Regions from separate parts of the Nocardioides sp. OK12 genome, predicted to be linked through region 2. Evidence: predicted binding sites of a transcription regulator. Region 2 holds the regulator's gene; each other region holds the start of a gene.

Region 1 (4,894 bases), on a different contig from region 2:
GCGTCGTAGGGCAGCGGTCGTCCGAGGGCATCGCGGGGCCGAGCCTGTCGAGCTCGCCCGTCGTCGTCGCGGTCGCGTCCGGTCGAGGTCATCCGTCGACCCTAGCCGTCGGGGACGGGCGCCCGGAGAGCCAGTCGCGCAGCGCGTGGTAGACCGGCTTCGGCTGCATCGTGGTGCTCATGATCCCGTAGCCGCCCTGGTGGTCGTCAGTGCCTGGCTCCGCGCGCGCCGCGTAGAAGAACACCTTCTCGACGAAGGGGTAGCGCCGCGCCGTCTCCGTCAGGGCCGCCACCGTGTGGGCAGCCTGGTCGGCCTCCGTCACGCCCTTGGCCCAGGCGGGCTCGGAGCCCGTGTTCGGGTGCGAGGACCAGCCGAGCTCGGTCAGCCACAGCGGGGACTCCACGCGGTAGCGCTGCATGAGGTCGTGCACGGCCCCGAGGTGGGCGAACTGCCAGGGGTGCGAGCCGTCGCCGTCGAGCGGACCGGTGTCCGCGGGCACCTGGTACGGGTGGGTGGCCATGACGTCGAAGTGCCCGGTGGCCCCGGCGCGGTAGGTGCGCTCTATCCACTCGACGTCGTTGTGCATCGTGCCGCCGTAGACGACCTGGACGCCGTCGGCGCCCGACCGGGCCCGGGTGGCCTCGTACGCCGCGCGCAGCAGGTCGGTGTAGGTCTCTGGGGTCGCCCCGGCCAGGAAGTCGGCGGAGTTGGGCTCGTTCCAGACCTCCCAGGCCTGCACCTTGCCCGCCCAACGCTCTGCCGCCCACCCGAACGCCTCGCCGTAGTCACGGGCATCGCGGGGCGCAGAGCGCTCACCGGTGCTCGGAACCGCCCACGCCGGGGTCAGCCACAGCGTGCCGAGCACGTTCAGCCCCCGCGCGTGCGCCATCGAGACGACCCGGTCGATGAGCCGAGGTCCCCAGGCGTCTGGGTCGATGGGGCCGGGGGAGCCCTGGAGCATCGCCCACGAGACGTCGAGCCGCACCCACGTGGCCCGCATGTCGACCAGCCGGTCCAGCAGCACCCCCCGGTCGGCGTCGGTGTAGTGGTCCCACGTGCCGTGGAACTGGACCCCCACCTCCAACGGCGTCAGGTGTCGGGCGGCGTCCACGGCGGCCACGGTAGCCAGGCTCGATGCAGGGGAGGTCGTGTGCACGGGCGTTGGGTCTGCAACAGCCACCCAGTTCCGCGTTACTTGACATAATGTAAGTTATCGGCGAACTCAGGATGGAATGATAAGGGGCTCGAGCGGGCGTTCAGCCGGCCTTGCGGAAGGCGTCGCCGACGAGTACGGGCACGACGCGGGAGGCATCGACGTCAGCGGCCACGGTGACGTCGTCGGCGAACCCCTTGGACGCCAGCTCGCGCCCGCCGACACAGTCGCGCATCGTCGCTGCGAGCTGACCGACCGTCGACGTCCACAGCGCGGCGGCCGCACGTGCCTCAGGGCTCATCTCGTCGTCGTACCCGAGCTCCAACAGGACGCTCAGCACCGCCCCGGCGCCCAGGTGGTCCTCCAGAGCAGGTCGCAGGGAGTCGTCCTGGTGCCATCTCTCCCCTGCGGCGATCACCGCGACCGAGCGGCCTGCGCTGATCTCGTGAGCCAGGCGTCGGCCCACTGCGCTCGCGTTGCGCAGGCAGCCGATCAGCACCTGGGTCCCGGTGTCCTGGAGCGCAGCGGAGATGGTCGATCCGTTCGGCGAGGGCAGCACCAGTCTCGGCACCGGCTCGCAGGTCAGCAGCCCGGCCGGCGACAGGGACGGCGCCGGTACGCCGTCGCCACGGGCGGCCTCGAGGCGACCGACCGCGAGCGTGGCGTCCTGCTGCTCGGCGTACGCCGCGGCGCGGGCGTCCTTCCAGGCGAACGGCAGCACGTGCATCCCGCGTTCGACGGCGATCGTCACCGACGTCGAGAAGCTCAGCACGTCGACGACGACGCTCACGTCGGCGGACGCGGTGGCAGCGCCCACGGGACCCCAGTCGAGACGGACGGCATGGTCGCGCTGACCGAGGATCTCGTCCACGACCGCACCCTAACCGGGACTCCCCCGGGCCGATCGGTGGCTGCGGAAAGTTCTCGAAAAAGTTTTCGACGAGGGCCCTCTGAGCAGGCCGGACTGTCGGTGCTGCCTGCTTGGATGAAGTCATGACCACGACGACCCGGCACCCCCTCGCCGAGGCCGTCGCGCGTGTGCACTCGGCTCTCGACCAGGTGGCCGAGACACCCACCTGGTCGCTGAGCCAGTCGGGCACGGCCGACCTGCTGACCGACCTCGCGCGGGCCCAGTCGCGGTTCGCCGAGCTGCAGGCGCGCGTGCTCGGGCACGCCGACACGGTGGCCGTCCAGGAGCGCTCGGCGGCCCCGTCGGTCGCGGTCTGGTTGGCCAACGCCACGATCACGACCAAGCGTGACGCCGTGCGTCAGACCCGCTTCGCCGCCGCACTGAGCCGGTACGACGTGCTGCGGGGAGCCCTGGGCGCCGGCGACCTCAACCTCGAGCAGGCCCAGGTCGTGGCGCGGGCGCTCGACGAGCTGCCCGACGACCTCGACGCCGGGGTCCTCGCCCAGGCCGAGGCGGCCCTGGTCAGCCTCGCCCGCGTCCACGACGCCAAGGCGCTGCGCGTGCTGGGCCGCCGCATCCTCGACGTCGTCGCCCCCGAGGTCGGCGAGGCGTGGGAGGCCGAGAAGCTGGCCGAGGAGGAGCGCGAAGCCGATCGCACCGCGTCCTTCCGGATGCGAGACCAGGGCGACGGCCGCACCCGCGGCAGCTTCACGATCCCGACCCTCGCGGCGGAGATGCTGCAGAAGGTGCTGATCGCCTACGCCTCCCCGCGTCGCGACGACCGGTCCGGGGCCGACGCGGCCGACGCGGCCGACGCAGACGACGCAGGCGGGACCGAGCAGGTGCGCAAGCCCTCCCGGTCGCGGTGGGGCCGGGCGTTCGTCGAGCTCGTCGAACGCCTCGACCCGCGCGACCTGCCCCGCAGCGGCGGCGTCAACGCTGCGGTGGTCGTCACCATGACCACCGCGACCCTCAGCGGCGCGCTCGCCGCCGCGACCCTCGACACCGGTTCCCGCATCTCTGCCGGGACCGCTCGTCGGCTGGCCTGCCAGGCAGGGGTGCTGCCGGCGGTGCTGGGCGGCGACAGCGAGATCCTCGACCTGGGCCGCACGCGGCGGTTCTTCTCCGGTCCCCAGCGCATCGCCATGACCGTCCGTGACGGTGGCTGCACCGCGCTCGGGTGCGACGCACCGGCCGGCATGTGCGACGCCCACCACGAGGACTTGTGGTCCCACGACGGGCTGACCGACCTGGGGCGAGGTCGGTTGCTCTGCGGTCACCACCACCGCCGCGCCCACGACCCCGCCTACGAGACCAGGGTCGTCGAGCGCAACCAGGTCGAGTTCCACCGTCGGACCTAGACCGACCTCTACCGTCACGGCATGCCCCTCGACCGTTCCTTCATCCGGGTGAAGGCGATGCTGCTTGCCCCCGACACTGATGGGACGGCGCACGCCGTCAGCCTGAACCCGCCCACCACCGAGAACCCCCTGGGCTACCACCGCCTGGTCGGTGGCAGCGTCGAGCTCGGCGAGACGCACAGGCATGCCATCCGTCGCGAGGTGCGCGAAGAGCTGGAAGCCGACGTCCACGACCTCGAGCTGTTCGAGATCGTGGAGCCACTGCCCCTCTATCCCGGCGTCGCGGGCGGGTGGGGCGCCCGCCTACGCCGTCGCCTGCGCTGACCGGCCCGCTCGGTGCCACGCCATCAGCTGGCGCACTGCCAGCGCGCCTGCCTGCCACGCCAGGTAGGACGGCGTGGCGACCGCCACGGCGACACCGAGCGTGAGCAGCCACGGCGTGCCGCCGTCGACACCGGCGAGGATCCACGCCCACAGCGCGACCGCGGCCACCCAGGGAGCGATCCAGACGACCGCTTCGAGGCGGCGGACGAGTCCGTCGCGCGCGTACGCCGCCGCCAGGAACGCGCTCGCCGACACCACGTAGATCGACGCCAGGGCTGCCAGCGGCCACGTGAGCACGGCGAGGGCGGCGAGGAAGACGGCGCCGGACGCGAGGTTGCTCGTGAGGATCACGCGATCCATCAGGCGTCGCTCCCCCGCAGCCGCCCGGCCAGCCGCCGTCGTGCGTCGGGGCCGACGCCCGCCGCGTCCAGGTAGCCGACCACGTCGAAGGTGGCGCACCACTCCCGCAGGGCCGGGCGCCGGTCGGCGAGGGCGTGGTCGAGCTCGTCGGCCTCCCAGGCCTCGTCGGGCAGGTCGGGTGTCCACTGTCCGCTGCTCGTGTCGTAGGCCAGGGTGTGGCCGCGGTGCTCGGCCGCGCCGCGGAACCCACGCTCGTAGCTGGCGACGACGCCCTCGACGTCCACGCCGGCCAGGACCAGCAGCAGCGAGCCGACCATGCCGGTGCGGTCGCGGCCGCCCGCGCAGTGCAGCAGCACTCCCCCGTCGGCCTCGGCGACCGCGAGCACGGCCCGGGCGATCTTGTCGGGGTAGCGCTCCAGGTTGGGGGTCCACGACCTCGGGTGGTCGAGCCACGGCCCGCACTCGGTCAGGAACTCCTCGTCGTAGGGATCCTCGGTCGGCGCGTGCACCACCTCGACGCCCTCGGGCGTCACGGCCTGCTCCCGCTCGACCGCGTTGCGCAGGTCGACGACGCGGCGCAGGCCCGCAGCCCGGGCCTCCGCCCAGCCCTGGTCGGTGATCTCGTCGGGCGCACCCGAGGCCCACACCACGCCGTGCGCCGTGCGTCCGCCGCCCGTCAGCGGGAGACCGCCGAGGTCGGCCAGGTTGCGCGCACCCTCCCAGCCCGGCGCGCTCGGCGTCGTGCTCACGACGGACCGTCCAGCAGCCCGGCGGCCGCGAACGCCC
Region 2 (4,894 bases):
TCGACCTTGAGGCCGTCGTCGGCGACGTAGTCGTTGGCGACCCGGGCGGCGTAGCGGCCCACCACCTCGAGCCCGGCCGCCACCAGCTGCTCCTCGACCTCGTCGCGGGCCACCGCCCGCGCGGTCGTGGTGAAGGTGGCCGACTCCATGTCGTCGCGGCCGAGCTCGTCGAGCGCCGCCTCCGGCCCTTCGCGCACCAGCCGCCCGATCACCCGCGCCGCGGGGTTCGGCGCCATCACCGAGACCCGGCCGCCCGGCCGCGCCGCCTGCGCCAGACGTCGTACGTCGGCCGCGCCGGTCTCGGCCGGGCGGTAGTGCAGCACGTTGTGGCACAGCACCAGGTCGAACCCGCCGCCGGCCCCGCTCAGGTCGTCGATCGAGCCCTCGAGGGTCACCACCCGCTCCCCCACCCGCGCGGACTCGGCGCGGCGGCGGGCCTCGGCGAGCCAGGAGGGCGCCGGGTCGAGGACCGTGACGTGGTGGCCGGCGACGGCCAGGCCCAGGGCGTCGCGGCCGTCGCCCCCGCCGACGTCGAGGACCCGCAGCGCCCGCGGCTGCCCGAGGTCGGCCTCCAGCGCCTCGACCTGGCGGCGCAGCGTCTCGCGCACCACCGCGAACCGCAGGCGGCCCCAGGGCGCCTCGCACCACGCCTGCCGCTGGGCCAGCCTGCTCTCGAAGACGTCGTCGCTCACCACGACAGCCTCCCGCACCGGACGCGGAAGACAGGGCCCGACACAGCGCGAGGGGCGGGCCCACTGCGGGCCCGCCCCTCGTCTTTCCCCTGGTTTCGCCGGCCGGGGTCGAGGCGACCGACGAAATCTGTGGGCGGCCGCAGGGGCCGCCGTGCCCGGACCGCAGCGCGGTCGCGGGCCGTTCCTCAGCCGGCCGGGACGACCAGGCGCTGGCCGGTGACCACCAGGCCACCGTCGAGGGAGTTCAGCTGCTGGATGCGCTCGATGACCTCGCGCACGTCGCCGGACTCGGCGCGCTCGGCGGCGATGGCCCACAGCGTGTCGCCGACGCCGACGGTGATCGTCTCGGTCGCCGGGGCGGTGCCGCTCTCGCTGGTGGCAACGGAGACGCCGGCCAGCACGACGCCCACCAGGGCGACGAGCAGCAGGCCCGCGGCCAGCACAGCGAGCCGGCCGCGGCGGGTCAGCCGCAGCGAGCCCGGCGTCGTACGGCGGGTGGCGCGGACGGCGCCGAGGCGGATCGGGGCCGGGGCGGCGGTGAGGGTCATGGTGCTCATCGGGACCTCCTGGGGAAGGGGGTGGTCGTCGTCGTGCTCGGTCAGGGAGATGTCTACGGACAGCCACCGACAGTCCCGGTCGAGATCCTGCTTCGACCAGGTGTTCGATCGAACACATGAGCGAGACTAGATCAGGTGTTCGAGCCGCGCAAGGGGTGCAGCGAACAATTGTTCGAGATCCCCGACGTCACTCCGGAGCAGCCCGTCGCCGCCTCCACGAGCGCGACACGCCCTTCGAACAGATGTTTGAAGTCGGGCCCGCGCGGCGATAGCGTGGGTCCACGACCCATCCGAGCGGACTCCCCGGCTCGGGCCTCGCGCACGAAAGGCACACGATGGCCACCAAGAACAGCGGCCCCCGCAAGCGCGGGGTCGCGGAGCTGCCCGACGGCCCTCCCGACGCGACCGGCCTGACGCCGCGCCAGATCAAGGTCCTCGCGTGCATCAAGGAGGCCATCGAGACCCGCGGCTACCCGCCGAGCATGCGCGAGATCGGCCAGGCCGTCGGCCTGACCAGCACCTCCAGCGTCTCCCACCAGCTCAAGGTGCTCGAGGAGAAGGGCTTCCTCAAGCGCGACCCCCACCGCCCGCGCGCCCTCGAGGTCTTCCTGCCCGAGCTGATGGCGCGCCGCAAGGCGATCTCCTCGGCCGACGACAGCTCGGTCGACGAGACCGACATCGGCAACACCATGCCGCAGGCCTCCTACGTGCCGGTCGTGGGCCGGATCGCCGCCGGTGGCCCGATCCTGGCCGAGGAGCGGGTCGAGGCCGTCTTCCCGCTGCCCCAGCAGCTGGTCGGCGACGGCCAGCTCTTCCTGCTCGAGGTCTCCGGCGACTCGATGATCGACGCCGCGATCTGCGACGGCGACTACGTGGTGATCCGCCAGGAGCAGACCGCCAGCAACGGCCAGATCGTCGCCGCCCTGATCGGCGAGGAGGCCACCGTCAAGACCTTCCAGCGCAAGGACGGCAAGGTCTGGCTGCTGCCCCACAACGACGCCTACGAGCCGATCGACGGCACCCACGCCTCGATCCTCGGGGTCGTCACCGCGGTGCTGCGCAGCCTCTGAGGCCCCGCACCCGCCCGTCGGGAGACCGAACCGACGGTGAACAGACGGTGCTCACACCGCCGTCCACGTCACGTGGACGGCGGTGTGTCGTTGGATGAGGCGTGACCCCACCACTGACCCCCACCACCGCCGCTGACGCCGTGCGCCCCGCCGACGCCGAGCGGGCCCGCCTCGCCGCCCTCGGACGCCGTACGGTCCTGGCCGCCAGTGCCGTCGGGGCCGGCGGCGCCGCCATCACCGGCGCCGGCGTGCTCGCGAGCCCGCACGCGGTCGCTGCGAAGGCCCGCCACGACGTCTTCGCCCACGGCGTGGCCTCCGGCGACCCGCTGCCGCGCGCGGTGCTGATCTGGACCCGGGTCACCCCCACCAGGGCCGCCACCCCCGGCTCGGGCAAGGGCCCGCGGGTGGGCGTGCGCTGGGAGGTCGCCACCGACCGCCGCTTCCGCAACGTCGTGCGCCGTGGCCGCTTCGTCACCAGCGCCGCGCGCGACCACACCGTCAAGCTCGACGTGACGGGCCTGCAGCCCGAGACCGTCTACCACTACCGCTTCACCGCGCGCGGCCAGCGCAGCCCGGTCGGCACCACCCGCACCGCCCCGGCCAAGCGCGCCACGCCCGACAACCTGCGCTTCGGCGTGGTGTCCTGCGCCAACCTGCAGGCCGGCTGGTTCAGCGCCTACCGGCTGCTCGCCGAGCGCGACGACCTGCACGCGGTGCTGCACCTGGGCGACTACCTCTACGAGTACGCACCCGGCCAGTACGGCATGGGCCAGGACAACGTCGACATCCGCCCGCACGACCCCGCGCGCGAGATGGTCTCGCTCTCCGACTACCGCCGCCGGCACGCGCAGTACAAGACCGACCCCGACCTGCAGGCCCTGCACGCCCGGTACGCCTGGATCGTGACCTGGGACGACCACGAGGTCACCAACGACCAGTGGAGGAAGAACGCCGAGAACCACGACGACTCCGAGGGCGACTACCTCAAGCGGCGCGCCCGCGCCCACCGCGCGTACGACGAGTGGATGCCGGTGCGTATGGACGGCACCGCCTCGCTGGGCGACGGCGCCCGGCTCTACCGCCGCCTGCGCTTCGGCGACCTGGCCGAGGTCAGCATGCTCGACCTGCGCACCTACCGGTCCCAGCAGGTCGCGACCCCGCTGGTGGACGCCGAGGTCAACGACCCGGCGCGCTCGATCACCGGCAACCGGCAGATGGAGTGGCTCAAGGACTCCCTGACCCGCGGCAACCACGCCCCGCAGTGGAAGGTCGTCGGCAACCCGGTGATGATCGCCCCGGTCACCTTCGCCGATCTGCCCAACGAGCTCGTCGACCCGGTCAACGACGTCACCGGGCTGCTGCCCCAGGACGGCTCGCCGTACAACGTCGACCAGTGGGACGGCTACACCGCCGACCGCCGCGAGGTCTTCCGCCACATCGACGACCACCAGGTCAAGGACGTGGTCTTCGTGACCGGCGACATCCACTCGGGGTGGGCCTGCGACCTGCCGATGGACACCTCGCTCTACCCGCTGCTCGGCGACTCGGTGGGCGTGGAGTTCGTGTGCTCCTCGGTGACCTCCAACAACCTCAAGGACATCACCGGCCAGCCGGCGCTGACGCCGCTGGTGGAGACCGCGATCAAGGCCAACAACCGCCACATCAAGTACCTGAACTTCGACGACCACGGCTTCTCGGTGCTCGACATCACCGCCGAGCGCACCCAGATGGACTGGTACGTCATCGGGGCCCGCGACGACCAGCAGACCACCGCCACCCACGACGCGTCGTTCCGCACCCTGGCCGGCACCGGCACGGTGCAGCGCGTGAGCACCCCCGTAGGAGACCGCTGATGTGCGACCCGACGAGCGGCCACTGCGACGCGGCCGGCCCCGCCCCCTTCGCCCGCGGCCTCGGTGAGATCCGCGCCGGTCGGCGCACGGTCCTGACCGCGGCGGCCTCGGGCCTGGCGTTCTCGACCGTGGCCGGGCTCGAGCCGGCGGCGCTCGCGGCGCGGGCCTCGACCCGCAAGCGGGCCTACGTGCTGGTCGTCGACGGCTGCCGGCCCGAGGAGATCGACAGCGGGCTGACGCCGAACCTGCTCGCGCTGCGCGAGGGCGGGGTGCACCACCCGCGGGCCACCTCGATGCCGGTGATGGAGACCATCCCCAACCACACGATGATGATGACCGGGGTGCGCCCCGACCGCAGCGGCGTGCCGGCCAACGCGGTCTACGACCGGGCGCTGGGCGAGATCCGCACCCTCGACCAGCCCTCCGACCTGCGCTTCCCCACCGTCATCGAGCGGCTCAACAGGCGCGGGTTGACCACCGGCACGGTGCTGAGCAAGGAGTACCTCTACGGGATCTTCGGCGAGCGGGCCACGCACCGCTGGGAGCCGTTCCCGATCGTCCCGATCTCGGGGCACGCCCCCGACGACTTCACGATGCGCGCCACCCTCGACATGATCGGCGAGCTCGACCCCCACCTGGTCTTCGTCAACCTCGGCGACGTCGACCGGCTCGGACACACCGACCTCACCGGGCCCACCACGCTCGAGGCCGCGCGCAAGCTG
Region 3 (4,894 bases), on a different contig from region 2:
GTGACGGGCTCGACGCTGTCGGCGGTGCGCGGCGAGCGGCACGAGTTCCACACCCTGGTGCCGCCCGACGGGGACGACCACCTGCGGGTGCAGCGCCGCGACGAGGGCCCCTCGCGGGTGCACCTCGACCTGCACGTGCCCGACCAGGCCACGGCGGCGGAGCACGCCGTGACGCTGGGTGCCGAGGTGGTGCGGGCTGCCGACGAGGGGTACGTCGTGCTGCGCTCGCCGGGCGGGCTGGAGTTCTGCTTCGTGGGGCACCCGGCCGAGACCCGCAGCCGGCCTGCGGTGTGGCCGACGGGGCACCGCTCGCAGGTCGACCAGCTCTCGATCGACGTGCCCGCGCGGCTGCTGGAGCCCGAGCTGGGGTTCTGGCGCGACCTGACGGGCTGGCCGCTGCGTCGCACGGCGTACGAGGAGTTCCACCTGCTGGAGGTGCCCGCGGGCCAGCCGCTGCAGGTGCTGCTGCAGCGGCTCGACGACGACGCGACGGAGGTGTCGGTGCACCTCGACCTGACCACCGACGACGTGGGTGCCGAGCTCGAGCGGCACGTGGCGCTGGGGGCGCGGGTGCTGACCCGCCACGATCACTGGACGGTGATGACCGACCCCGGCGGGCTGCGCTACTGCATCGCCGGCGACCCGCCCGACGACGACGTGCCGGCATGAGCCCGACCCCGCTGCCGGAGATCCCGTTCGTCGCCGACGAGGTGACGGCGGTGCGGTCGTTCCTCGGCTTCTACCGCGCGACGCTGCGCCGCCAGGCCGAGGGGCTCACCGCCGAGCAGCTCGACCAGGCGCTGGCGCCGAGCCCGATGACGCTGGGCGGGCTGCTGTCGCACCTGGCCTTCGTCGAGGACTACTGGTGCAGCCACGTCTTGCACGGCGCCGAGCCCGCCGAGCCGTGGCGCAGCCTCGACTGGGCGGCCGACCCCGACCGCGACTGGCACCGCGCCGCCGGGCAGACGCCCGAGCAGCTCCTCGCGGCGTACGACGCCGCGGTGGTCGCCGCCGACGCGGCCATCGACCGCGCCCTGGCGGTCAAGGGCCTCGACACGCTCGCCGCGCTGGAGCGCCACGGCTCGGTGGTCAGCCTGCGCTGGATCCTGCTGCACCTGGTCGAGGAGTACGCCCGGCACGCGGGCCACGCCGACCTGATCCGCGAGTCCATCGATGGCACCACCGGCCTCTGACCGCGAGCCGGCCGGTTCGAACGGGCCGGCTCGGCGCGTCAGCCGGGTGGTCCTCATGTGCGGCCCGTCGGGGTCCGGCAAGACGACGTACGCGCGAGGTCTGGAGGAGGAGGGCATGGTCCGGCTCTCCTTCGACAGCGAGATCTGGGCACGCGGGATCACGGCCGTCCCGCTGGACCCGGACGTGCGGGCCGAGATCGAGGCGGGGCTGCGGGCCCGCCTGCTCGAGCTCGTCGCGCAGGGTGCCGACGTCGTCCTCGACTTCTCGTTCTGGTCGCGGGCCATGCGCGACGACTACCGCGCGCTGCTGGCGAGCGTCGGTGTCGTCCCCGAGACCGTCTACCTGGCCACGACGCGGGAGACGGTGCTGGCCCGGATGCGGGCACGTCGGGGCAGCCACCCCGACGACTTCGTCCTCGACGAGGACCTCGTGGCCGCGTACGTCGACCACTTCGAGGCCCCGTCGCCCGACGAGGGGCCGCTGACCGTGGTGAGCGAGCCCGGACCGCCCGACTGAGGGCGGCGCCGGACGTGCCGGTGCCCCCGTCGCGGTGGTGCTGCGGCGGGGGTGTGGCGAGTCGGCTGGTCTACACGGGCCGGGTGGGTGGTCTGGGTGCTTGGCCGAGGTCGGTGGTGCCGTGTGGTTCGACGAGGTACTGGTAGCGGTGCGGGCTGGTCCAGAGGAACCCGGTGGGGGTGGGTCGGTAGGTCCAGGGGGTGTGGGTCTTGGCGCGGTGGTGGCGTCTGCACAAGGTCGCGAGGTTGGCCGATGTGGTTTGGCCGGGTGGACCACCGGGGTCGTAGGTCTCGATGTGGTCGAGGTCGGCGTGGGGTTCGTCGGGTCGGCGGCGTCGGGCGCGGCGGGTGCAGTGCGGGAAGACGCAGCGTGGGTGGCGTTGCCGGGTCTGTTCGGCGAGCCGCTCGCTGGGGGTGTAGCCGTCGCTGGTGAGTTCTTCGGTCAGGTCGATCGGGCGGCGGGGGTGGGGTCGGAGGTCGGGGTTGCTGGCGAAGCCGCGGATGTCGTCGGCGGTGATGTGCTGACGTGCCGGGCTGTGCACCTGGCGGAAGGGGTGCTCGTAGGCCTCGGGGTCGGACCCGCCACCGGTGATGGTGCGGTAGGTGACGTGGGTGCCGGGGACCCGGAGCCACTCGCAGACCTGGTCGGTGGTGACGAAGCTGCGGGTCTCCTCGATCCGGGCGAGGTGCAGCCCGGCGTTGAGGCCGAAGGGGTGCGTGTCGTGGTGCAGGGTCGTGGGGTCGATCCCGTGCAGTGCGTCCTGGCTGAGGTGGACGTTGAGCACGACCTGCCGTGCAGGCACCCGAGGCGCGTCGTCGTCGGTGCCGGTGCCCGTGAGGTCGAGAGTGGTCTGGGTGCGGGCGAGGATGCCGAGGGCCATGCTGCGGCGTACGTCGAGGGGCTGGTCGGAGCCGGCCAGCGCCAGGTTGCGGGCCTCGCGGGTGACGGCGCTGTCGAGGTCGAGGGCGTCGGCCAGGTCGAGGCAGCCGGTGATGTCGACGGTGCCGTCAATGCACTGCCCGCCGCGGGTGGCTGAGGCCAGGTGGATGTCGAGCTTGCGGTCCTCGGCGGCGATGGCTCGTTTGTCCTCGGCGGCCTCGGGGTCGAAGCGGCACAGGGCTTCCTCGACGAGTCGTCCCAGGACGGCGTAGGAGCAGGTGGCCGCGACACCGGCGAGGTGGTGGTCGACCCAGGCGGCGGCCTCGCGGGGGAGGCCGAGGGTGGCCTCGGCGATGCGGCGGGCCCGCCAGACCGGTACTCGACCGGAGGCGACGGCTGCGTGCAGGCGGGGGAGTCGGTAGCGGGTCTCGACGACGTGGGCGACGTACCGGACGGCTGCGTCGGCGGAGAGTCCGATGGCGGTGCCGTACTCGATGATCGCGAACTCCGAGACCCTCGGTGCGCCGGGCCCGGCGATGGCCACGGGCATGTCGGTGCCGGGCAGGACCGCGGCGTGGGTGGGGTCGAAGGTGGTGTGCATGGCTGCGTACGTGCAGGTCGCCTCGTACATCGCGACCTCGGCGGCGTCGCGGGCCGCGCGCTGGGAGCGGGCGTGGGCGAGGACCGCGTCGGCGGTGTCGCAGCGCTCGAGCTCCTGGGTGGTCATGCCCCCATCCTAGTCGAACACGCGTTCGAGTCAAGGGTCGAATGGGACCTGTGGAAGGTCATGACAGGTCGTCGCGGAGGCCCTGGGTGCACCCCCACGACCTACGGTGGGGAGATGCCGACGACGACCTCGACCGCCCCCAGTCGCCTGCTCGTCACGGCCTTCGCCGCGGGGCTGCTGCTGGCCCTGCTCGGCCTGGCCGGCTGCGGATCCGACGAGCAAGGCGCGAGCCCCACGAGCCAGGACGCCGGGGCGAGCGGCGAGAGGATCTCGTTGGTCGACGAGGGGGACGCGTTGCGCTGGGGTGACGGCTCGTACGGCGTCGTGCTCGCCCACGGCGCGGCCTTCGACGCCGCGAGCTGGCAGGAGCAGGCGGTGGCGATCGCCGAGCAGGGCGCGACGGTGGTCGCGGTGGAGGACCTGACCGCCGAGGCGATGGCGGCCGCGGTCGAGCGGCTGCGCGAGGACGGCGCCGAGGAGGTCGCCCTGGTCGGCGGGAGCGCGGGCGCCGACGCGGCGCTGCGGCTGCTCAGCGAACGGCCCGACCTGGTCGACCGGGTGGTGACGCTCTCGGCCAACAGCGTCGTCGAGGGGCTGGGCGAGCAGCCCAAGCTCTTCATCGCCAGCGAGGACGAGCCGGTGGCGGAGGTCTCCGAGCAATTGGCCGCGACCGCGCCCGGCGACGACAACGAGGTCCTGCTGCTGCCGGGCTCCGACCACGCCCAGCACCTCTTCGACGGCGACCAGGCCGAGGCCGCGCTCGACGCCCTGCTCCGGGCGCTCGACCGGCGGTAGACCTCAGGCGGGCTCGGCGAACCCGGGCAGCAGCTCGCGCAGGATCTCACCGAACGCGACGTCCGCCTCGAGCTGGGAGAGGATGCCGACCGCGCCCAGCCAGGTGCGGTGGATCAGCAGGTACGACGGCGGCAGGTTGATCTTCATCGCGACGGTGAACGACGGGTTCTTGGGGTCGTTGATGCGCTGGAACTGCTCCTGCATCCACGCGCGGGTGAACTGGAAGCGCTCGGTGCGCGCCGGCTCCACGAACGGGGCGAGGTAGTCGAGCAGCTCGCGGGAGCCGATGCTGACCCCGGGCTTGACGAAGCCCTCCTCGCGCAGCCCCTCGAGCAGCGTCGCGTCGTCCTCGATGCTGGCGATCCGGATCAGGGTGCCCATCGCGGTCGGCAGGCCGTCGGGCAGTCGCGCCACGGCTCCGTAGTCGAGCACGCCCATCCGCGGCGGTCCGCCGTCGACGCCCGGCACGACCCGGAAGTTCCCGGGGTGCGGGTCGGCGTGCAGCATCCCTGTGCGCCCCGGGGCGCCGAGCAGGAACCGGGTGAACAGGTCGCCGAAGCGGTCACGCTCCTCCTGGGAGCCCTCCGCGATCACCTTCGCCAGCGACGAGGTCGAGTCGAGCCACTCGGTGACCAGCGTCGCGGGGCCGTGGGCCACCACGTCGGGCACCACGATGTCGGGGTCGTCGGCGTACGCCGCCGCGAAGGCCCGCTGGGCGGAGGCCTCGAGGTCGTAGTCGAGCTCCTCCTCCATCCGGGCCTGCATCTCGGCGACCAGCGGCTT

Evidence for each region. The regulator LexA, encoded in region 2, represses DNA repair genes until DNA is damaged. The targets are predictions, from matches to a motif close to TCGAACANNTGTTCGA.
Region 1: OCU29_RS13255 (HNH endonuclease signature motif containing protein) is a predicted target of LexA. The motif match lies at 2,078-2,093, and genes of this name have one in related genera.
Region 3: OCU29_RS00115 (HNH endonuclease signature motif containing protein) is a predicted target of LexA. The motif match lies at 3,330-3,345, and genes of this name have one in related genera.

The regions. Positions count from the first base shown of each region.
Region 1 is NZ_BNET01000005.1:2,277-7,170, forward strand. It holds gene OCU29_RS13240 (DUF309 domain-containing protein) at 1-92, opposite strand, end outside; gene OCU29_RS13245 (cellulase family glycosylhydrolase) at 89-1,111, opposite strand; gene OCU29_RS13250 (2-phosphosulfolactate phosphatase) at 1,257-2,024, opposite strand; gene OCU29_RS13255 (HNH endonuclease signature motif containing protein) at 2,147-3,424, shown strand; gene OCU29_RS13260 (NUDIX domain-containing protein) at 3,446-3,748, shown strand; gene OCU29_RS13265 (hypothetical protein) at 3,728-4,099, opposite strand; gene OCU29_RS13270 (tyrosine-protein phosphatase) at 4,108-4,857, opposite strand; gene OCU29_RS13275 (GrpB family protein) at 4,854-4,894, opposite strand, start outside.
Region 2 is NZ_BNET01000002.1:538,924-543,817, reverse strand. It holds gene OCU29_RS06755 (methyltransferase domain-containing protein) at 1-692, opposite strand, end outside; gene OCU29_RS06750 (LysM peptidoglycan-binding domain-containing protein) at 878-1,249, opposite strand; gene lexA (transcriptional repressor LexA) at 1,585-2,319, shown strand; gene OCU29_RS06740 (alkaline phosphatase) at 2,421-4,172, shown strand; gene OCU29_RS06735 (alkaline phosphatase family protein) at 4,172-4,894, shown strand, end outside.
Region 3 is NZ_BNET01000001.1:16,205-21,098, forward strand. It holds gene OCU29_RS00100 (VOC family protein) at 1-669, shown strand, start outside; gene OCU29_RS00105 (DinB family protein) at 666-1,193, shown strand; gene OCU29_RS00110 (ATP-binding protein) at 1,249-1,710, shown strand; gene OCU29_RS00115 (HNH endonuclease signature motif containing protein) at 1,781-3,316, opposite strand; gene OCU29_RS00120 (alpha/beta fold hydrolase) at 3,431-4,111, shown strand; gene OCU29_RS00125 (AarF/ABC1/UbiB kinase family protein) at 4,115-4,894, opposite strand, start outside.